One region of the Streptomyces glaucus genome, then DNA from elsewhere that is predicted to be linked to it. Evidence: riboswitches for the same ligand, from Rfam matches in the RefSeq annotation. Region 1 holds a riboswitch; each other region holds the start of a gene.
The links. Region 1 has a riboswitch for cyclic di-AMP ahead of ABD363_RS12050 (M23 family metallopeptidase). Riboswitches for the same ligand answer to the same signal wherever they lie in the genome.
Positions count from the first base shown of each region.

Region 2: it holds a riboswitch for cyclic di-AMP, as region 1 does, so the genes downstream of both, ABD363_RS02175 (transglycosylase SLT domain-containing protein) here and ABD363_RS12050 (M23 family metallopeptidase) in region 1, are expected to answer to the same signal.
Region 3: it holds a riboswitch for cyclic di-AMP, as region 1 does, so the genes downstream of both, ABD363_RS19795 (transglycosylase family protein) here and ABD363_RS12050 (M23 family metallopeptidase) in region 1, are expected to answer to the same signal.
Region 4: it holds a riboswitch for cyclic di-AMP, as region 1 does, so the genes downstream of both, ABD363_RS02935 (M23 family metallopeptidase) here and ABD363_RS12050 (M23 family metallopeptidase) in region 1, are expected to answer to the same signal.

Region 1 is NZ_BAAATK010000012.1:46,153-51,607, forward strand. Features, by position in the region: gene ABD363_RS12060 (M16 family metallopeptidase) at 1-1,296, shown strand, start outside; gene ABD363_RS12055 (M16 family metallopeptidase) at 1,293-2,681, shown strand; cyclic di-AMP (ydaO/yuaA leader) riboswitch at 2,871-3,070, shown strand; gene ABD363_RS12050 (M23 family metallopeptidase) at 3,084-3,836, shown strand; gene ABD363_RS12045 (GntR family transcriptional regulator) at 4,107-4,802, shown strand; gene ABD363_RS12040 (HPr family phosphocarrier protein) at 5,005-5,286, opposite strand.
Region 2 is NZ_BAAATK010000002.1:144,838-150,292, forward strand. Features, by position in the region: gene ABD363_RS02170 (polyprenyl synthetase family protein) at 1-1,010, opposite strand, end outside; cyclic di-AMP (ydaO/yuaA leader) riboswitch at 1,585-1,747, shown strand; gene ABD363_RS02175 (transglycosylase SLT domain-containing protein) at 1,750-2,235, shown strand; gene ABD363_RS02180 (HAD family hydrolase) at 2,254-3,066, opposite strand; gene ABD363_RS02185 (GNAT family N-acetyltransferase) at 3,351-4,415, shown strand; gene ABD363_RS02190 (glycosyltransferase family 2 protein) at 4,519-5,455, shown strand, end outside.
Region 3 is NZ_BAAATK010000026.1:29,184-34,638, reverse strand. Features, by position in the region: gene ABD363_RS19805 (cytochrome P450 family protein) at 158-1,480, shown strand; gene ABD363_RS19800 (transglycosylase family protein) at 1,708-2,838, shown strand; cyclic di-AMP (ydaO/yuaA leader) riboswitch at 3,015-3,183, shown strand; gene ABD363_RS19795 (transglycosylase family protein) at 3,188-3,964, shown strand; gene eno (phosphopyruvate hydratase) at 4,321-5,455, shown strand, end outside.
Region 4 is NZ_BAAATK010000003.1:6,438-11,892, forward strand. Features, by position in the region: gene ABD363_RS02925 (MBL fold metallo-hydrolase) at 1-143, opposite strand, end outside; gene ABD363_RS02930 (SGNH/GDSL hydrolase family protein) at 660-1,445, opposite strand; gene ABD363_RS02935 (M23 family metallopeptidase) at 1,724-2,683, opposite strand; cyclic di-AMP (ydaO/yuaA leader) riboswitch at 2,688-2,848, opposite strand; gene ABD363_RS02940 (alpha-galactosidase) at 3,159-5,237, opposite strand; gene ABD363_RS02945 (tyrosine-protein phosphatase) at 5,407-5,455, shown strand, end outside.

The DNA.
Region 1 (5,455 bases):
CTGGCCAACGGCCTGCGCGTGGTGCTCTCCGAGGACCACCTGACCCCGGTCGCGGCGGTGTGCCTCTGGTACGACGTGGGCTCGCGCCACGAGGTCGAGGGACGCACCGGCCTGGCTCACCTTTTCGAGCACCTCATGTTCCAGGGGTCCGCCCAGGTCAAGGGCAACGGCCACTTCGAACTCGTCCAGGGCGCGGGCGGTTCGCTGAACGGCACCACCAGCTTCGAGCGGACCAACTACTTCGAGACCATGCCCGCCCACCAGCTGGAGCTCGCCCTCTGGCTGGAGGCCGACCGCATGGGCTCGCTGCTGGCCGCGCTGGACGAGGAGTCCATGGAGAACCAGCGGGACGTCGTCAAGAACGAGCGCCGCCAGCGCTACGACAACGTCCCCTACGGCACGGCCTTCGAGCGGCTGACCGCCCTGGCCTACCCGGAGGGCCACCCCTACCACCACACCCCGATCGGCTCGATGGCCGACCTGGACGCGGCGACCCTGGAGGACGCCCGCCGGTTCTTCCGCACGTACTACGCGCCGAACAACGCGGTGCTGTCGGTCGTCGGCGACATCGACCCCGAGCAGACGCTCGCCTGGGTCGAGAAGTACTTCGGCTCCATCCCGGCCCACGACGGCAAGCCGGAGCCCCGGGACGGCTCGCTGCCCGACATCATCGGCCGGCAGCTGCGCGAGGTCGTCGAGGAGGAGGTCCCGGCGCGCGCCCTGATGGCGGCCTACCGCCTGCCGCACGACGGCACGCGCGCGTGCGACGCGGCCGACCTGGCGCTCACCGTCCTGGGCGGCGGCGAGTCCTCCCGCCTGTACAACCGGCTCGTCCGGCGCGACCGCACGGCGGTGGCGGCCGGGTTCGGCCTGCTGCGGCTGGCCGGTGCGCCCTCGATGGGCTGGCTGGACGTGAAGACGTCCGGTGACGTCGAGGTGCCCGTCATCGAGGCCGCCGTCGACGAGGAGCTCGCCCGGTTCGCCGAGGAGGGCCCCACGGCCGAGGAGATGGAGCGCGCCCAGGCCCAGCTGGAGCGCGAGTGGCTGGACCGGCTCGGCACGGTCGCGGGCCGCGCCGACGAGCTGTGCCGGTACGCGGTCCTCTTCGGCGACCCCCAGCTCGCCCTGACCGCCGTCCAGCGCGTGCTGGAGGTGACGGCGGAGGAGGTGCAGGAGGTGGCCAAGGCCCGCCTGCGCCCCGACAACCGCGCGGTGCTCGTCTACGAGCCGGTCGCCACCGAGGCCGGGGAAGCGGACGCCGCGGCCACCGACGACAACGAGGAGACGGCGAAGTGACCGAGCTCGCCACGATGGAGTTCCACCCCCGGCCCGAGGGAGGCGAGCCCAGGCCCTGGGCGTTCCCGGCCCCCACGCGCGGGACGCTCGGCAACGGCCTGACGGTCCTGCGCTGCCACCGCCCCGGCCAGCAGGTCGTCGCCGTCGAGGTCCTCCTCGACGCCCCCCTGGACGCCGAGCCGGCCGGCCTCGACGGCGTCGCCACGATCATGGCGCGGGCCTTCGCCGAGGGCACCGACAAGCACTCCGCCGAGGAGTTCGCCGCCGAGCTGGAGCGCTGCGGCGCCACCCTCGACACGCACGCCGACCACCCCGGCGTACGCCTGAGCCTGGAGGTGCCGGCCTCCCGCCTGGCCAAGGCGCTCGGGCTGATCGCCGACGCCCTCAGGTCGCCCGCGTTCGCGGACGGCGAGGTGGAGCGGCTGGTGCGCAACCGGCTCGACGAGATCCCGCACGAGCTGGCCAACCCCGCCCGCCGGGCCGCCAAGGAGCTCTCCAGGGAGCTGTTCCCGGCGAGTTCGCGCATGTCGCGCCCGCGCCAGGGCACCGAGGAGACGGTCGCGAACATCGACTCCGCGGCCGTCCGCGCCTTCTACGAGAAGCACGTCCGCCCCGCCACGGCCACCGCCGTGGTCGTCGGCGACCTCACCGGCATCGACCTCGACGCGCTGCTCGGCGACACGCTCGGCGCGTGGACCGGCTCCCCGGCCGAGCCGCGGCCCGTGCCCCCGGTGATCGCCGACGACACCGGCCGGGTGGTCGTCGTGGACCGCCCCGGCGCCGTCCAGACGCAGCTGCTGATCGGCCGCACCGGCCCGGACCGGCACGACGGCGTGTGGCCCGCGCAGGTGCTCGGCACGTACTGCCTCGGCGGCACCCTCACCTCCCGCCTGGACCGCGTCCTGCGCGAGGAGAAGGGCTACACCTACGGCGTGCGGGCGTTCGGGCAGGTCCTCAGGTCCTCCCCGGAGGGCACCGGCGCCGCGATGCTCGCCATCAGCGGCTCCGTGGACACCCCGAACACCGGCCCCGCCCTGCGGGACCTGTGGACGGTGCTGCGCACGCTCGCCGAGGAGGGGCTCACCGACGCCGAGCGCGACGTCGCCGTGCAGAACCTGGTGGGCGTGGCGCCGCTGAAGTACGAGACCGCGGCGGCCGTCGCCGCCACCCTGGCCGACCAGGTCGAGCAGCACCTGCCCGACGACTACCAGGCCACGCTGTACCGCCGGCTCGCCGAGACCGGCACCGTGGAGGCCACCGCGGCGGTCGTGAACGCCTTCCCGGTGGACCGCCTGGTGACCGTCCTCGTCGGTGACGCGGCGCAGATCAAGGAGCCGGTGGAGGCCCTCGGCATCGGTGAGGTCACCGTGGTGTCCGCCGAGTAGCGGCACGCGCGCGGGAGCCCTGGCGACGGATACGTCACCAGGGCTCCCTTATGCCCGGATTGGGGTGGAGGTTGCCTGTCCGGCCTGTGGGATGCGCTACAAAACCCGTGTCGTGTTTGGGGTTTGCGGACCGGCGCGCTTAACGTCTTCCGGGCTGTCCGTCAGGCAGTGCGCCGCACCCGCGGCAGCGGGCAGCCATCGCCGAATCCCCGTACGGCGCGAGCCGGGGGAGCCGGGGACCCACCCTCCTCCCGCCGCCTCCGCGGCTGGAGGGGACCAGCAGTCCCCCCGGGGTGAATCGGGCGCCCGCGCGAGCGCGAGGGGGCCCGTAGGAGACCTTCCTGCTCCGAACCCGTCAGCTAACCCGGCAGGCGAGAGGGAAGGAAAGGACCAGCACACTTCATGGCGTTCACCCGCGCCACCGGGAAGCACCGCCGTTCCGGCCGGACGCACCGCACCACCGCCCGCGCGGCGGGCGTCGCGGCCCTCACCACCACCGGTGTCATCGGCGCCGCCGCGGCCCCCGCCCTCGCCGCCGAGCAGACCGGCCTCACCCCCGTCCTCGCCCTCGGGGAGTCCTTGGCCGACCAGATCGAGGCCCAGGCCGCCGCCCAGAAGCAGGCCGCCGAGGAGGCCGCCGCCGAGCAGCGGGCCGCCCGGATCGCGCGCAAGGAGGCGGCCGAGGCGGCGAAGAAGGCGCGCGAGGCCAAGGAGCGCGCCGCCCGCGAGGCCGAGCGCAAGCGCCTGAACACCTACGTGCCGCCCATCGCCGGCTCCTACGTCTCCACCGGCTACCGGGCCGGCGGCGCCGTCTGGTCCTCCGGCACCCACACCGGCGTCGACTTCCACGCGGCCGGCGGCACCCCCGTCCAGGCGGTCGGCGCCGGCACCGTCGTCGAGGCCGGCTGGGGCGGCGCGTACGGCAACCAGGTCGTGATCAGGATGCACGACGGCACGTACACCCAGTACGGCCACCTGTCGTCCATCGGCGTCTCGGTGGGCCAGGCGGTGCTCCCGGGCCAGCGGATCGGCCTGTCCGGCGCGACCGGCAACGTCACCGGGCCGCACCTGCACTTCGAGGCCCGCACGGCCGCCGGGTACGGCTCCGACATCGACCCGGTCGCCTACCTCCGCTCGCACGGCGTGGACCTCTGACGCCGTACGCCCCGCGCACGGGGTCCGGCCCCGCACGCCCCGCCCGCGGGGCCCGGCGCCGCACGCTCTCGTGAACGTCCGACGGCGGACGGTCGCGTTTCCCGAGGCCCCGGCTCCCCGAGCCGGGGCTTTCGGCGTTCCGCACGGCCGGATGTCCAAAAAATATCCATGATTTCCGGGCCGCCGTCGGAAATTCCGGCTCATTGCAATAGAGTCACGGAACACGCGTCCATCGTCGGCGTTTCACGGGGATTAAGGCGGAGGTCGGTCATGCGTATTCCGGCGCACTCGGTGTGCACGGCCATCCGGGACGACATCGTCGCGGGTGTCCACGAGCGCGGCAGCCGCCTCACCGAGGAACTCCTCGCGCGCCGCTACGGCGTCTCGCGCGTCCCCGTGCGCGAGGCCCTGCGCACCCTGGAGGCCGAGGGCTTCGTGGTGACCCGGCGGCACGCGGGCGCGTGCGTCGCGGAACCCACCGAGCAGGAGGCCGCCGACCTGCTGGAGATGCGCGGGCTCCTGGAGCCGCTCGGCGCCTTCCGGGCCGCCCAGCGGCGCACCGAGGCCCATCTGAAGGTGTTGCGCGGCCTGGTCAGGATCGGCCAGGAGCGCGCCCGCCGGGGCGGCGGCGAGGACCTGCGCTCCCTGGGCGGCTGGTTCCACGAGACGCTCGCCCAGGCCTCCGGCAGCCCCGCCCTGACCGCGACGCTGACCCAGCTGCGCCATAAGATCGCCTGGATGTACACCGTGCAGGCGCCCGCCGGACCCGTGGAGACCTGGGCGGAGCACGGGGCGATCGTGGACGCCGTGGCGCGCGGCGACGGCGAACGCGCGCGGGCGCTGACGGCGCTGCACAACGAGCGCGCGGCCGCCGCGCACCGGCTGCGGTTCGCCCCGGGCGCGGACCGTCCGGAGCGTGTGAGGAACTCGCAACCTCCCGTAAACATGCCGAGCCTGCGGCATTAACAAGGAGGCCGTATACAAAGAGCAGGAAATTCCCGGGGGGATTGTTCCTGCTGCCCGGAAATGAAAAACCCGAAGGGCTTGCCCGGTAATTCGGACGAGCCCTTCGGGGGTGCGGGACGGCGTCCCGGAATCGACGGCGTCCCCGCCGCCGGCCGGAAATCCGGCCGTGCGCGGCCGGCCTCGCGAAAGCCGCGCAGGGGCGTCAGACGGTCTCGGGGAGCTCCTCCAGGCCCTCGGAGACCAGCTTCGCCAGCCGGTCCAGGGCGGTGTCGGCGCCCTCGGCGTCCGACGCGAGGACGATCTCCTCGCCGCCCTGGGCGCCCAGGCTCAGGACGGCCAGCATGGAGGCCGCGTTGACGGGGGTGCCGCCTGCCTTGGCGATCGTCACCGGGACGCCTGCGGCCGTGGCGGCCCGGACGAAGATGGAGGCGGGGCGGGCGTGGAGGCCCTCGGCCCAGCCGACGTTGACGCGGCGCTCAGCCATGTGTTGCTGCCCTTCGGTGTTCAGGGTTGTCTAGACCAGTTTCCCATATCGTGAAGCATGCCCGGAGGAACGCGCGTCCCTCCGGGGCGGCGGCCGGGCCGCGGCCTCGGCCCGGACCTCCGTCCCCCACAGCCTGCCCCGCGCCGTCGCCGGACGCGAGCCTTACGCT
Region 2 (5,455 bases), on a different contig from region 1:
CAGCCCGCCCGGTGGACCACCGCGTCGCACAGTTCGGTCAGCGCCGTCTTCGCGTCGCACTCCGGCAGCGGCGCCAGCGCCGCGCGCGCCTCCTCGGCGTAGCGCACGGTGTCCCGGCGCGCCTGCTCCAGCGCCGGGTGGGCGCGCAGCAGCGTCAGGGCCTCGGCGTGCCGCGCGTCGTCGGTCAGGTCGGAGTCGAGCAGCTCGCACAGCGCGACGTCCTCGGCCCGCCCCAGCCGGGCCGCCCGCTCCCGCAGCCGCAGCACCGGCAGGGTGGGGATGCCCTCGCGCAGGTCCGTGCCCGGCGTCTTGCCCGACTCGTGCGAGTCGGAGGCGATGTCCAGTACGTCGTCCGCGAGCTGGAAGGCGACGCCGAGCCGCTCGCCGTACTGGGTGAGCACGTCCACGACCGTGTCGTCGGCGCCGGACATCATCGCGCCGAACCGGCAGGAGACCGCCACCAGCGATCCCGTCTTGCCGCCCAGCACGTCCAGGTAGTGCTCGACCGGGTCCCGTCCGTCCCGTGGTCCCGCCGTCTCCAGGATCTGCCCGGTCACCAGGCGCTCGAACGCCTCCGCCTGCACCCGCACCGCCTCCGGGCCGAGGTCGGCCAGGATGTGCGAGGCCCGGGCGAAGAGGAAGTCGCCGGTGAGGACCGCCACCGAGTTGCCCCAGCGGGTGTTCGCGCTGGGCACCCCGCGCCGCACCGCGGCCTCGTCCATCACGTCGTCGTGGTACAGCGTGGCGAGGTGGGTCAGCTCCACGACCACGGCCGACGGCACGACGCCGGGCGCGTACGGGTCCCCGAACTGCGCCGCGAGCATCACCAGCAGCGGCCGGAACCGCTTCCCGCCCGCCCGCACCAGATGCTGGGCGGCCTCGGTGATGAAGGGCACCGCGCTCTTGGTTGCCTCGAGCAACCCTTCCTCGACAGCCGCCAATCCGGCCTGGACATCGGCTTCCAGAGCCTGGTCCCGCACGCTCAGCCCGAACGGCCCGACGACGGTCACGAGGGGTCTCCTGTCTGCTGGTGTCTGCTGGCGATTACACGGTTTGTCGATAGGTCGCTGCCCTCACTCAAGTCAGCGTATCCGGTCACGTTTCGATCACCGATAGGGCCCACGGTTACAGCCCGGGCGATACGGGACCAGGACCGTCATGTTTTTGATCGGTTCATATGAGCGGACATGGAACGACATGGCGTGACCATCCTCACTCCGCGCGCGGCGAACGCGCCCGCCGCCGCCGGCGGCGCACCCGGTCCCCTCCCCGCGTCTCCGCGCCCGGCCCCACGACCGGCCCCTTACGGGCGAGTTGGCCATATTGCCCGTTTTGCCGGTCTTTTCGGTCTCCGTGAGTTGGCTCACGCCCCGGCGCGCCGCGCCGCCCGCCCCGCCTCCTCCCCACCTCCCCGGCCCCGCAAGCGAGTTGCCCCTCGGCGCCCGCGAAGGATCAAGCACCCAAAACACCCCAGAACAAGGTCAACAGGAGCGTTCCGCGAATCCCGCACTTGTTCCGGACATGTGCTCTCGCATACGTTCCCGGCCTGTCGGGCGGACGCCGAATCCTGCCGCCGTCCGCGCCACCCACGACGAACTCACTCGCACGGCAGGAGCGGGGGACCCAGGTAAGCCGCCGTACCGGACGCACCGGTGCGGCTCGGGGTGAAGCCGTGCCCACGGGGCACGACCGGGCACCTCCCGCCCGAACCCGACAGCTCACCTCGCAGGCGTAGGAGAGGAACCGACCATGCCTGCACGCGGCCACCGCCGTACCGCCCGCCTCGCCCGCACGCTCGCCCTCGCCGGCACGGGCGCCGCCGTACTCGCCCTTCCGCTCGTCGGCGCGGCCAGCGCGTCCGCGGCCACCACGGCCGCCACGACGACCGCCGCCACCACCACGGCCACGGCCTACCCGGACAACCTCGACGGCTGGATCCGGGAGGCGCTCGACATCATGGCGCAGAACGGGATCCCCGGCACGTACGACGGCATCCACCGCAACATCATGCGCGAGTCGTCCGGCAACCCGAACGCCGTCAACCTGTGGGACTCCAACGCCGCCGCGGGCACCCCGTCCAAGGGCCTGCTCCAGGTCATCGACCCGACCTTCCAGGCGTACCACGTGGCCGGCACGTCGTGGGACCCGTACGACCCGGTCGCGAACATCACCGCCGCCTGCAACTACGCGGCCCAGCGCTACGGCTCGATCGACAACGTCGCCGGGGCCTACTAGGCCCGCCGAGCCCTCCCTCTAGGCCGCGCCGAACAGCCGCTCGAGGACGACGGCGACGCCGTCGTCCTCGTTCGACCGTGTGATCTCGTCGGCCACCGCCTTGAGGGCGGGATGGGCGTTGGCCATCGCGACGCCGTGGGCCGCCCAGCCGAACATGGGGATGTCGTTGGGCATGTCCCCGAAGGCGATCGTCCGCCGCGGGCCGAGCCCCAGGTGCTCGGCGGCCAGCGCCAGGCCGGTCGCCTTGGTGACGCCGAGCGGCTGCAGCTCGACGGTCCCGGGCCCCGACATGGTGACCGTGGCGAGGGAGCCGACCACCGCGCGGGCCGTCGCCGCCAGTTCGTCGTCGGACAGCTCGGCATGGCGCAGCAGCACCTTGCTGATGGGCGCGCACCACAGGTCGTCGCGCCGTTCGACCCGCACCGCGGGCAGGGTCGGGTGCGGCATCCGGTAGCCGGGCTCGATCAGCGTGAGCCCGTCGACACCGTCCTGGTCGACCGCGGCGTACACCTGCCCCACCTCGGCCTCGATCTTGCCGAGCGCGGTCTCGGCCAGCTCCCGGTCCAGGGTGACCGACCACAGCAGACGGTGCGCGCCGGCGTCGTACACCTGCGCGCCCTGCCCGCACACCGCGAGCCCCCCGCAGCCGAGGTCGTCCAGGAGCGGCCGCACCCTCGGCGCCGGGCGTCCCGTCACCACGAGGTGCTGCGCACCGGCCCGCGCCACCCGCGCGAGCGCGGCGCGCGACCGGTCGGAGAACGTGTCGTCGGCGCGCAGCAGCGTTCCGTCCAGGTCGGTGGCGACGAGTGAGAATGCGGTGAAGGGGGCCATGATCAGAGAATACGGACCGGGCGCCCCGCCGACGCGTCCGGAGCCGGACCGCCCCACGGACCCCGGCGCCCGCGGGGCGTCGGAGACCGCCGGGGAACACGGCGCACACGTGTCCGGAAGTCACCGCCTTCATCCCCCTTCACCGCCTACAGGTGGTTGTGGGCCTCTGCACCGGTTGGCAGCAGCATGGCCCGGTACCTACCGCCGGGGCGGCCCCGGGGGTACCTTCCTTGTGTCCGGGGGGACTTGATCGGGGGGTCAGGTTGAGCAGTGGACGCATTCGCGTGCTGGGGCCGGAGGAGCTCGGCGAGGGGGAGAAGGAGCGCTGGCGGGAGCTGCGCGCCGCGTCGGGCGCGCCGCGCAACCCGTTCATGGAACCGGAGTTCACCGAGGCCGTGAGCCGGGTCCGCCCGCACGCGCGCGTGGCGGTGGTCTACGAGGGCGGCGAGGCGGCCGGTTTCCTGCCCCACGAGCGCGGGCCGCTGGGCCAGGGGCGGGCCGTCGGACTCGGGGTGTCGGACTGTCAGGGCGCGGTGCTGCGCCCGGGCCTCGGCCTGGACGGCCGCGCCCTGCTGCGGGCCTGCGGACTGTCCAGCTACGCCTTCGACAACCTGGAGGCGGAGCAGCGGCTGTTCGTGCCGTACGCCGCCGAGGAGTTCACCACCTACGTCATCGACGTGGGGAAGGGGTACGAGACCTACGAGAACGCCCTGCGCACCCGGTCGCCGAAGTTCCTGAAGACCACGCTCGCCAAGGAACGCCGGCTCGGCCGCCAGGTCGGCGACGTGCGGTTCGTGTTCGACGAGCGGGACCCGGCCGCGCTGCGGGCGCTCGTCGAGTGGAAGTCCGCGCAGTACCGCAGGACCGGGCGCCGGGACCGGTTCGCGCGGGAGTGGATCACCCGGCTCGTGGGGCGGCTCGCCGAGACGCGGACCCCGCAGTGCACGGGCACGCTGTCGGTGCTGTACGCCGCCGGACAACCGGTCGCCGCGCACTTCGGGCTGCGCTCGGCGACGGTCCTGGCCTGCTGGTTCCCGGCGTACGACCCGCGGTTCGCCAGGTTCTCGCCCGGGCTGGTGCTGCATCTGCGGATGGCCGAGGCCGCGGCCGCCGAGGGCATCGACACGCTCGATCTGGGGCGCGGCGCGGCCGAGTACAAGGACGCGCTGAAGACCGGCGAGCTGCCCGTGTACGAGGGGATGGCGACGCGCCCGGGGGTGGGCGCGGCGCTGCACCGGCTCGGCCGCGAACCGGCGCGCCGGGTCCACGGCTTCGTACGCGGCCGGCCACGACTGGCCGCGCTGGCGGCCCGGACGCTGAAGGGCGCGGCCCGGCTGCGCCGGTCCTGACATCACGGGTGACGAAGGGGGAGGACGTATGTCCCGTATCGCACGGACACGACGGATCGCACGGACGCAGGAGGAGATCCGGCGGTTCCAGAGCATCGCACCGGTGCAGGTCGCCGAACTGGACCTCGACGGGGAGGGCCGCATCGCCCTCACACCGGGGCCGGGCAGCCCGCCGGTGACGTCCGGCCCGGTGTTCGCCCTGGTCAGGCGGGAAGGGCGGCCGGTGGGGACGCTGCTCGGGCAGGTGCCGCGGGGCGCGGAGCCGAGGGAGGCGCTGGCCGGGCCCGCCCGGCGCCTCGCGCGCGGGGCACGGCCCGCGGCGGCGCCCGGCGTGCCGCCGCGGGCCAGCGTCGTCGTCGCCACCCGGGAGCGCGCCGACCGGCTCGCGCGCGCCCTCGACTCGCTCCTCGCGCAGGACCACCCCGACTTCGAGATCGTCGTCGTCGACAACGCGCCGGTGACGCACGAGACGCGGGACCTGGTCGAGCGCAAGTACGGCGAGCGCGTCCGGTACGTGTGCGAACCGGTGCCCGGGCTCGCCGTCGCCCACAACCGGGGCGTCGCCGTCGCCCGCACCGAGGTCGTCGCCTTCACCGACGACGACGTCGTCGCCGACCCGCGCTGGCTCACCGAGCTGACCGCGCCCTTCGCCGCCGACCCGCGTCTGGGCTGCGCCACCGGGCTGATCCTGCCGGCCCGGCTGCGCACCCCGGCACAGGTGCTGCTGGAGAGCCACGGCGGCTTCGCGAAGGGCTTCACGCCGCGCACGTACGACCCGAAGAGCCCGCCGCCCGACGAGCCGCTGTTCCCCTTCACCGCCGGACGCTTCGGCTCCGGCGCGAACATGGCCTTCCGCACGGCGGTGCTGCGCGCCGTCGGCGGTTTCGACCCGGCCACCGGCGCGGGCACGCCCGCGCGGGGCGGCGACGACCTGTACGGCTTCGTCCGGGTCCTCGCCGCGGGGCACCGGCTGCACTACACCCCGCAGGCGCTGGTGTGGCACCACCACCGGGAGACCTGGCGGGACCTGGAGACCCAGG
Region 3 (5,455 bases), on a different contig from region 1:
CCGGCTGTCCGCGGGCCCGAGGAGCGGACCCGGCCGCTGCCGGAGGCCGCGAGGCGCGGCCCGCGCGGTTCGCCGCGGGGTCCGGCCGGCGCGCGGGGGACGCCGCGGGGTCCGGCCGACGCGCGGGGGACGCCGGCGGGCCGGTTACCGTCGAGGAGTGACCGACCAGCCCATCCCCGACAGCGCCGCCCCCGAACCCCCCGCCCTTTTCACCTGGGAGTTCGCCGCCGACCCCTACCCCGCCTACGCCTGGCTGCGCGAACACGCCCCCGTGCACCGCACCAGGCTCCCCAGCGGGGTCGAGGCCTGGCTGGTCACCCGCTACGCCGACGCCAAGCAGGCCCTCGCCGACCAGCGGCTCAGCAAGAACCCCGCGCACCACGACGAGCCCGCCCACGCCAGGGGCAAGACGGGCATCCCCGGTGAGCGCAAGGCCGAGCTGATGACCCACCTGCTCAACATCGACCCGCCGGACCACACCCGGCTGCGCCGCCTGGTCAGCAAGGCCTTCACGCCCCGCCGCGTCGCCGAGTTCGCCCCCCGCGTGCAGGAACTCGCCGACCGCCTCATCGACCGGTTCGCCGCCCACGGCGAGGCCGACCTCATCCACGAGTTCGCCTTCCCCCTGCCCATCTACGCCATCTGCGACATGCTCGGCGTCCCCCGCGAGGACCAGGACGACTTCCGTGACTGGGCGGGGATGATGATCCGCCACCAGGGCGGCCCCCGGGGCGGCGTCGCCCGGTCGGTGAAGAAGATGCGCGGCTACCTCGCCGACCTCATCCATCGCAAACGCGAAGCCCTGCCGCCCGAGCCGGGTCCGGGGGAGGACCTCATCTCCGGCCTCATCCGCGCCTCCGACCACGGCGAGCACCTCACCGAGAACGAGGCCGCGGCGATGGCGTTCATCCTGCTGTTCGCCGGCTTCGAGACCACCGTGAACCTGATCGGCAACGGCACCTACGCCCTGCTCACCCACCCCGACCAGCGGGAGCTGCTGCAGAAGTCCCTCGCCGCGGGCGAATCCGGCCTGCTCGCCACCGGCGTCGAGGAACTCCTGCGCTACGACGGGCCCGTCGAACTCGCCACCTGGCGGTTCGCCACGCGGCCGCTCACCCTCGGCGGACAGGACATCGCCCCCGGCGACCCCGTCCTCGTCGTCCTCGCCGCCGCCGACCGGGACCCGGAGCGGTTCGCCGACCCCGACGTGCTCGACCTCGGCCGCCGGGACAACCAGCACCTCGGATACGGCCACGGCATCCACTACTGCCTCGGCGCCCCGCTCGCCCGCCTGGAGGGCCGGACCGCGCTCGCCACGCTCCTCACCCGCCTGCCCGACCTGCGGCTCGCGGTGGACCCGGCCGAACTGCGCTGGCGCGGCGGGCTCATCATGCGGGGCCTGCGCACGCTGCCGGTCGCCTTCACCCCCGTACGGCACGCCGTGCCGGCCACGGAACCGGACGCGCCCGGCGGGCCGTGACCGACACGGAGCCGGACGCGCCCGGCGGCCGTGACCGACACGGAGCGAAGGGCTGACAGCCGCCGCGTGCCGCCGCAAACGTGACACGCCCTCAAGGCTGTGATCTTCACGTGATCTGTGCGGCATGAACTTGTGACAAGCGATCTCCTGCGGATACGTTCACCCATCAGCGCGGCGCCGAGTGCGCTCCGCCGCGCCGTCCGTGCTGTCTCGGGAAAGGTCCCCGTATGCTCTCCGGGAACGGTCGTCACCGCCGCCCCCGCCAGGCTCCGGCCCTCGTCGTCGCCGCCGGAGTGACCGGCTCCGCCATCGCGATCCCGCTCCTCGGGGCCTCCGGCGCCAGCGCGGCCGACGGCGCGGCCTGGGACCGGGTCGCCGAGTGCGAGACCGGCGGCGCCTGGAGCGAGAACTCCGGCAACGGCTACTACGGCGGCCTGCAGTTGTCCCAGGAGGACTGGGAGAAGTACGGCGGTCTGGCGTACGCGGCCAGCGCCGACCAGGCCAGCCGGTCCCAGCAGATATCCGTCGCCGAGAAGATGCTCGCCGACCAGGGCATCGCCGCGTGGCCGACGTGCGGCCTGCTCGCCGGGCTCGTGGACGACCCGGCGTCCACCGGCGCCGGCGCGTCGGAGGGGAAGCCGGCCGGCGAGGACACCGGCGGTTCCGCGGACTCCCGGAACACGGCAGAGCCGACGAGCCCGGCGGAATCGGGAAGTCCGGCCGGTTCGGGGGGATCGGCCGGCTCGGAAGACGCCGAAGGGGCGAAGGACTCCTCGGAGCGGCCCGGTTCGGGTGACTCGTCCGACTCGCCCGAAACATCCCATGAGGCGTCTCCCGAAACGTCTCCCGGTCCTTCCTCTCCCTCCTCGCCTTCGGCCCCGGCGTCCCCGTCCACCGCGCCCGACGATGCGTCAAACGCGAAGGACGAATCCGCCGAGTCCGACACGTCCGCCGATGTCCGGGAAAGTGGCGGTTCGCCCAGCGTCGCCCCCAGGAGTGACGAAGCGGACAACTCTGGACAGAGCGTGGGGACTTCCTATCTGGTCGACACCGGATCCGCCGGCATCGGCCGCCACCGCGGCCCCAGCGCCGACGAAGAGGCGGTCGAGGACCGCAGGAGCGCCTCCTCCGGCCGGCACGCCTCCCGCGGCGACGACGCCACGCGCGAGGACGTCGACGGCTCGTACACCGTCCGTTCCGGCGACACTCTCTGGACCATCGCCGACTCCCTTGACCTCCAAGGCGGATGGCGCACCCTGTACGACGGCAACAGGGACGTCGTCGGCGCCGACCCGAACACCATCGTCCCCGGTCAGACGCTCGAGGTCGGGGCCGAACCGAGCGGAGAACGACGGTAGTTGGCGTCGGGTTTCCCGCTGAATGTCGCATATAAGCGCAGTGAGAGATAGATCTCAGAAGCCCTGATCGTCTTTGAAATTCCGCGGCGTGCCTGCCTACGGTCGTGACCGCTCGCCACCGCGGGCCCCGGCTGCCGCAACGCCGAATCCTGCCAGCGGCCGCCCGGGAACAGTCGTCGCGTCAAGCGCCGTGGGCAGGAGCGGGGGAACCAAGGTAGGCGCCGGAACCGGCAGTTGAGGCCGGAACCGGCTAGGGGTGAAGCCGTGTCCCGCGAGGGACGCGGCCGGGCAACTCGACCGGCCCGAACCCGACAGCTCACCTCGCAGGCGTCGGTGAGGGGATCCAACCATGCTGTTTTCCGGCAAGGGCAAGCACCGTCGTCCGAACAAGGCCACCCGTGCCATCGCCATCGCCGGTGTGACCGGCGCCGCCGTCGCCGCCCCGCTGATGGCGTCCGGCACGGCCTCCGCGGCCACCGCCTCCGAGTGGGACGCCGTCGCCCAGTGCGAGTCCGGCGGCAACTGGTCCATCAACACCGGCAACGGCTACTACGGCGGTCTGCAGTTCTCCGCCTCCACCTGGGCCGCGTACGGCGGCACGGCGTACGCCGCCACCGCCGACCAGGCCACCAAGGCGCAGCAGATCGAGATCGCCGAGAAGGTCCTCGCGGGCCAGGGCAAGGGCGCCTGGCCGGTCTGCGGCAAGAACCTGTCGGGCGCCGCGTACAGCGGCGGTTCCGCGTCGAGCGGTTCGTCGAACGGCTCCTCCTCGAACGGCTCGTCCGGCGGGGCCTCCAACGGCTCGTCCGGCGGGGCCTCGAACGACTGGTCCGGCGGGGCCTCGGGCGGCTCCTCGCAGAACACCGGGACCACCACCCGCTCCACCGAGCAGCCGGCCTCCCGCTCCGCCGAGCGTCCGGCCGCCCAGAAGACCGTCACCACCCCGACCGGCGAGAAGGTCAAGAAGGGCGACGGCGAGTACAAGGTCGTCGAGGGCGACACCCTCAGCTCGATCGCCGCGGAGCACGACGTCCGGGGCGGCTGGGCGAAGCTGTTCGAGCTGAACAAGGACATCGTCGAGGACGCCGACCTCATCTACCCGGGCCAGCAGCTGCACCTGAAGTAAGAGGCGGCTCCCGGGCCGGCCACAGCGCCCTCACATCCGGGTCCTCCGTCATGGAAGCCCCGTGAGGGCCGTCCCCCCGTCCCCACGGGCTCCCCGCCCCGGTGCGTGTTCCCCCGTACGCACCGGGGCGGGGCTTTTGCGTGGCTGGGGGCGTACGGGCGCGGGAGGGGGCGCGGCCGCCCGTTGACCTCTTTGTTCCGCCGGGAAACAATTTACTCCCGGTTCCCCCGTGCAAGGGGTGACCGGCTGGCCGATCGCCCCGAGCCGGTTAGGCTCGTCTCGCAGAGCCACCACGGTTCACTCGCGGAGCCGTCACGGTCCTGCCAACCCGCGTCACATTCAAGAAGGAGATGCTCGTGCCGTCCATCGACGTCGTCGTAGCCCGGGAAATCCTGGACTCCCGAGGCAACCCCACGGTCGAGGTCGAGGTCGGCCTCGACGACGGCAGCACGGGCCGTGCCGCCGTCCCGTCCGGCGCCTCCACGGGCGCCTTCGAGGCCATCGAGCTCCGCGACGGCGACTCGAGCCGCTACCAGGGCAAGGGCGTCGAGAAGGCCGTCCTGGCCGTCATCGAGCAGATCGGCCCGGAGCTGGTCGGCTACGACGCCACCGAGCAGCGCCTGATCGACCAGGCCATGTTCGACCTGGACGCCACCGACAACAAGGGCTCCCTCGGCGCCAACGCCATCCTCGGCGTCTCCCTGGCCGTCGCCCACGCCGCCTCCGAGGCCAGCGACCTGCCGCTGTTCCGCTACCTGGGCGGCCCGAACGCGCACCTGCTGCCGGTGCCGATGATGAACATCCTGAACGGCGGCGCGCACGCCGACTCCAACGTGGACATCCAGGAGTTCATGATCGCCCCGATCGGCGCGGAGTCCTTCTCCGAGGCCCTGCGCTGGGGCGCCGAGGTCTACCACACCCTGAAGAAGGTCCTGAAGTCCAAGGGCCTGTCCACCGGCCTCGGCGACGAGGGCGGCTTCGCCCCGAACCTCGGCTCCAACCGCGAGGCCCTCGACCTCATCCTGGAGGCCATCAGGGAGGCCGGCTACCAGCCCGGCGAGCAGATCGCCCTGGCCCTGGACGTCGCCGCCACCGAGTTCCACAAGGACGGCCGCTACGTCTTCGAGGGCAAGGAGCGCACCGCCGAGGAGATGACCGCGTACTACGCGGAGCTGGTCGACGCCTACCCGCTGGTCTCCATCGAGGACCCGCTGAGCGAGGAGGACTGGGACGGCTGGAAGGACATCACCGCCAAGCTCGGTGACAAGGTCCAGCTCGTCGGCGACGACCTGTTCGTCACCAACCCCGAGCGCCTCCAGCGCGGCATCGACGAGGGCATCGGCAACGCCCTGCTGGTCAAGGTCAACCAGATCGGCTCGCTGACCGAGACCCTGGACGCCGTCGAGCTGGCCCAGCGCAACGGCTACAAGTGCATGATGTCCCACCGCTCCGGCGAGACCGAGGACGTCACCATCGCCGACCTGGCCGTCG
Region 4 (5,455 bases), on a different contig from region 1:
GGGCCGCCGGGGTTCTGGAACACCCCGTTCGCGAAGTGGGGCGATCTGCGGATGCGCGCCATGCGCTCCCCGCTCGGGTCCACGCCGAAGGCCGCGGGCCGCAGCGCGCTGACCCCCGAGTTCAGGGAACGGAAACCGGCCACGGTACCTCCAGGTGGAGTCGATCAGGCTCTCCATTATGGCCGCCCCCTTCGATCCGCCGGCCCGCTTCGCCGTTCCCGCCGCTGCCGCGTCCGGGCCGCCCGCGCGCCGTATCCGTGAGGGCGCCCGTGCGCGGCGCCGTGGCGGCATCCGGGGAGTGGTCCCACGGCCCGTGCCCCCGCCCGCCCCGCCCCGGCCCCTCTTCCTCCGCCTGGTGGCGTGGTCCTCCGGGCGCACCTGCGGCGAGGTCCCCGGCCCCGGCGGGCGCTGGGCCACCACCCGCGCGCTTTGTGGCTCGAGCGGTCCCCGTGGCGAGGCGGGACCGGTTCGGTCCCGCCCGGAGGTGCGGTGCCGCGGCCGGTCGCTTCCCCGGCGGGCCCGCCGGGGGCCGACGCCGCACCCGGGCCTGGTGCCGGGTGCGGAAGGGGCGGGCGCCGTCCGGGAACCGGGGCCGGGGTTCTGCGGGCGGTCACGGACCCGGGAGATCCGGGCTGCCCCCGCTCCTGCTCAGCCCCGGCTCAGGCCACCGAAGCGATCCGCATCCTGATGTCCTCCAGCGCCAGCCGCCCCTTCGCCGTCACCCGGTCCCCGGACGACTCCCCGCGCAGCCTGCGCCCGATCCACGGCACCAGGTAGTCGCGCGCCCACTGCACGTCGTCCCGGCGGATCTCCAGGGTGCCGCGCGGCGGCAGCGGCGGCCAGGGCTGCTCCGGGTCGGCCGGCACCTCCAGGCCGAGGACCTGCCCGGCGCGCAGCGCCACGCGCGTGTGCCCCTCGGGCGACAGGTGCAGCCGGTCGGCGTCCCAGGCCCTGCGGTCCTGGACGCTCCGGAGCGACCACAGGTCGAGCACCGGACAGCCGTACCGGTCGGCGATGGCCCGCACGTGCCCGTTGTACGTGGCGATCTTGCCGCGCAGATGCTTGAGCACGGGCACCCCGCGGGTGTCGAAGCCGGTCGTCACCATGACGGTGCCGGCCGCCTCGGTGAGCGCGGCGACCGCCCGTTCGAAGCGCTCGGCCACGTCGTCCGGGTCGGTGCCGGGCCGGATGATGTCGTTGCCCCCCGCGCAGAACGAGACCAGGTCCGGCGCCAGTTCGACGGCCCGCGGCACCTGGTCCGCCACGATCTGGTCGAGCAGCTTGCCGCGTACGGCGAGGTTGGTGTAGGTGAAGTCGCCTTCCGGCCTGAGGTCCGCGAGCAGCACGGCGAGCCGGTCGGCCCAGCCGACGAACGCCCCGTCGGGGCCGGGGTCGCCGACGCCCTCGGTGAAGCTGTCCCCCACCGCAACGTACGACCCGATCACTGATCTGCTGTCACTCTTCGAATCGTCTGCCACATGACCATGATTCACCGTGGAATGTGACCTACGCGACCGTAAGGAGGGGTTGACGGGCGGTGAGATAAGCCACTCCTAAAGTGTTGGCCAATTCCGGAATAGGGCTTTGTCCAGGGGTGTTGGCGCCCCGGACCCGTTGCTCGCGGAGCACGGCGGCCGGATCCGGGGACCGAAGACCGAAGGCCGGACCCGGGGATCGGGGTCCGGCCTTCGGCGGCTCGTCGGGCGGGCGGTGCCGGCCGGTGTCAGATGGAGACGCCGTGCGAGCGGAGGTAGGCCACCGGGTCCACGTCCGAGCCGTAGTTCGGCGTGGTGCGGATCTCGAAGTGCAGGTGCGGCCCGGTCACGTTGCCGGTCGCGCCGGACAGGCCGACCTGCTGACCGGCGGTCACGGTCTGACCGGTCGAGACCGACAGCGAGGACAGGTGGGCGTACTGGGCGTAGTGGCCGTCGTCGAGCTTGATGACGACCTGGTTGCCGTACGCGCCGCCCCAGCCCGCGGAGACGACCGTGCCCGCGGCCACCGCCTTGAGGGAGGTGCCGGTCGGGACGACGAAGTCGACACCGGTGTGGTAGCCGCTGGACCACATGCTGCCGGCCACGCGGTAGGCGGTGCCGACGCCGGCGCCGCTCACCGGGAGGGTGTAGCCGCTGGAGGCGTTCGTGGTGCCGGCGGACTGCCCGGCGGCCGCGTCCTGCTCGGGGGACGCGGCCGACGAGGGCTTCGACGGGGCGGACTGCGTGGACTCGGAGGGCTGCGCGGGCTCCGCCGACGGCTGCGCCGCGGAGGACTCGGGGGACTCCGACGGGGAGGAGGACTCGGCGGTGCTCGTCGCGGCCTTCTTGCCGAGCGCGAGCTTCAGGCCGGGGTGGATCAGCGACGGGTCGTCACCGACGGCCTCGCGGTTGTCCGCGTACAGCTTCTTCCAGCCGCCGCTGACGTTCTCCTCGTCGGCGATCTTCGAGAGGTAGTCGCCGGCCTTCACGGTGTAGGTCCGCGTGCCCGTGTTCTCGTCCGCGGTCGTCCTCTCGGCGGCCGGCAGGGACTGGACGGCCTTTTCCGGGACGGACTGGGCGGGCGCGGCGTGGGCACCCGTGGCTCCCAGGAGCGGGAGGGCGAGCGCGGCGCCGCCGGTTCCGGCGGCGGCGATGGAACGGGTGAAACGCTGGGTCTTGCTGCGGCGGTGCTTACCCTTCGCGGGCATGGCGCATTCCTCTCCGGCGCCTGCGAGGTGAGCTGTCGGGTGCGGACTGGAGATGTCCGGTCGCGCCGAGGGGCGCGGCTTTACCCCAAGCCTGGTCCGGGAACCGGAACAGGCAGTCGTACCTGTGGGTCCCCCGCTCCTGCCGTACACGGGTGGGTGGGTGTGCGGGCTCCGGTCGGCGGCAGGATTCGGCGTCCGTCCGGATCGGTGGCGAACGTAAGCGACCAGGACGCACAGGGACAAGCGAAGGTTGTGCGGAATTGCGGATCGACTTGATCCACTACTGGAATCCCCGGTCACCCTCCGTCGATTTCGGCCCTGTTTCCTTTCCGGAAATCCCTTGTGGGTCACGCGAATTACGTGAGCATGACGGGCAACGGACGGTCACGGGTATGACGCTCCTCACGTGACGCCGCTCCAGCTCCCCTCAGCGCGCAGGGAGTTACAGCAAAAGCCGCCAATACGGACAGAAGGGTCAGAGGCGACGCAAGTGGATGACCGTCGCATCGAGGTCGCCTCGCAACCCGGTCCGCAGCCCGTGGTGCAACAGCACCGCCCCCCGGTGCACTTCGCCCGTTTCGCGGCATTCATACGATGCTGCCGGGTCGAGACCACGCAGCCGGAGCGCCGGGACGGGCTCGCCGTGGTGCTGCGCCTGGAGCCAGGCGAGGACGGCGGTCTCGTCGCCGAGCACGTACTGCACGGCGCTCAGGCCGCCCCGGGGCGGCCTGAGCCGGTGGAGCTCCCCGCGCTGCACCAGGGGCCGGATCTCCTTGTAACGGCTCACCCACTCCCGGGCCTCGGCGAGCTCCTCCCCGGTCCACTTCGTGAGGTCGCCGCCGATGCCGAGCACCCCGGCCATGGCGCTCACGAACCGGAACCGCAGGGAGCTCTTCCGGCCGTTGAGCATGGCGTTCGGGCTGTCGGTGACCCAGGCGGCCATCACGCGGGCCGGGTGGATCTGGCTGAAGCCCTCCTGGATGGCGAGCCGGTCGAGCGGGTCGGTGTTGTCCGAGGTCCACACCTGGTCGGTGCGGGCGAGCACGCCGAGGTCGATCCGGCCGCCGCCGCCCGAGCAGGACTCGAAGGCGACCCCCGGGTGGGCCGCCCGCAACCGGTCCAGCAGCGCGTACAGGGCGCGCACATGGTCGACCCACAGCCGCTGCGGATACGGGTCGCCGGGCCAGCCCGCGTCGGTGAAGCAGCGGTTGAAGTCCCACTTGACGTAGTCGATCGGGGCGCTGGAGAGGAGCCCGTCGAGCTGCTCCCACAGGTACTCCCGGACGTCCTCGCGGGCGAGGTTGAGGACGAGCTGATGGCGGAACTCCGTCCGCCTGCGTCCCTTCTGGTGCTGCACCCAGTCCGGGTGGGCGCGGTACAGGTCGCTGTCCGGGTTGACCATCTCGGGCTCGACCCAGATGCCGAACCGCATGCCGAGGCCGTGCACGTACGCGGCGAGCGGGGCCAGGCCGCGGGGGAAGCGGTCGGGGTTGGGCGTCCAGTCGCCGAGGCCGGCCCGGTCTCCGGTGCGCGCGCCGAACCAGCCGTCGTCGACCACGAACAGTTCGACGCCCAGCTCCGCGGCCCGCCGCGCGAGCGCCCGCTGCTGCTCCTCGGAGATGTCGAACCCGGTGGCCTCCCAGGAGTTGTACAGCACCGGCCGGTCCCGGTCCGCGTCCGGGACGACGTACGCGCGCTGGTAGGCGTGCCAGGCGCGGCTCGCGCCGCCGAAGCCGCCGTCGCTCCACAGGCCGGCGAAGACGGGTGTGGTGAAGGTCTCCCCGGCGGCCAGCCGCAGCAGGCCGGAGTCGTCGTGGCCGGCGCCGCCGGTGATCTGCACCCGCGCGTCCGGGAGCCGGGCGACACAGATCCGCCAGGAGCCCGACCAGCCGAGCGCGCAGCCGTAGACCTCGCCGCGCTCCTCGGTGGCGTCGGTGTCGAGCGCGACCCACGGCAGGTGCTGGTGCCCGGTGTGGCCGCGGCGGCTGCCGATGACCTGCTCGCCGTGGGCGAGCGGGAAGCGGGCGAGCCGGGACTCCGCGGCCCAGCGGCCGTGCAGCTGGGACAGCCGCCAGCCGTCGCGGTCGGGCAGGGTCCAGGTGGCGGAGTCGGCGCGCAGCAGTTCGACCGCCGGGCCCCGGTTCTCCAGGGTCACCCAGCGCTCCACGACGTCGCCCCGCATGCGGTAGTGCAGCGTGACGCCCAGTCCGCCGTCGCGGAACAGCAGCCGCAGTTCGCCGCCGTCGCTCTCGTCCCGCTCGTCCCGCTCGAAGGTCCATTCGGTGCCGCGCCGCTCCCCGGTGCGCACGGCGAGGGCGGGCCGGACGAAGCGGGGACCGCCCTCGACCGGGTACTCCTCGCGTCCGTCGAGCGGGGACTCGAAGGGCCAGTAGTCCGGCAGCGGGCGCACGGCGAGCGCCTCGGCGTCGGCGAGGGCGATCCTCGGGCCCCAGTGCAGGTGCACGAGTTCGTCGCGTGCGGTGAGGTGGAGGGCGTAGCTGCTGGCCGGCCCGGAGAGGACCCAGGTACGGCCGGTTTCCGAGATTTCCAGCATGCAGCCCCCCGAGCACGAACAGGTCCACCCACGTCCCGACATCATCGAGGGCCGTCCGCCGGTTCGGCAACGCCTGTGGACAACCCGTGGCGCCGGGAAGCCATGGCGTATCGTCGAGTGGCGCCCGCCGACGAGCCGCGTCGGCGGGAGGGAGTGGGAGGAGTCCCCCGTGACGCAGCAGGTCCCGTCGACCGAGCCCGAACTGGCCGGCGTGCGCA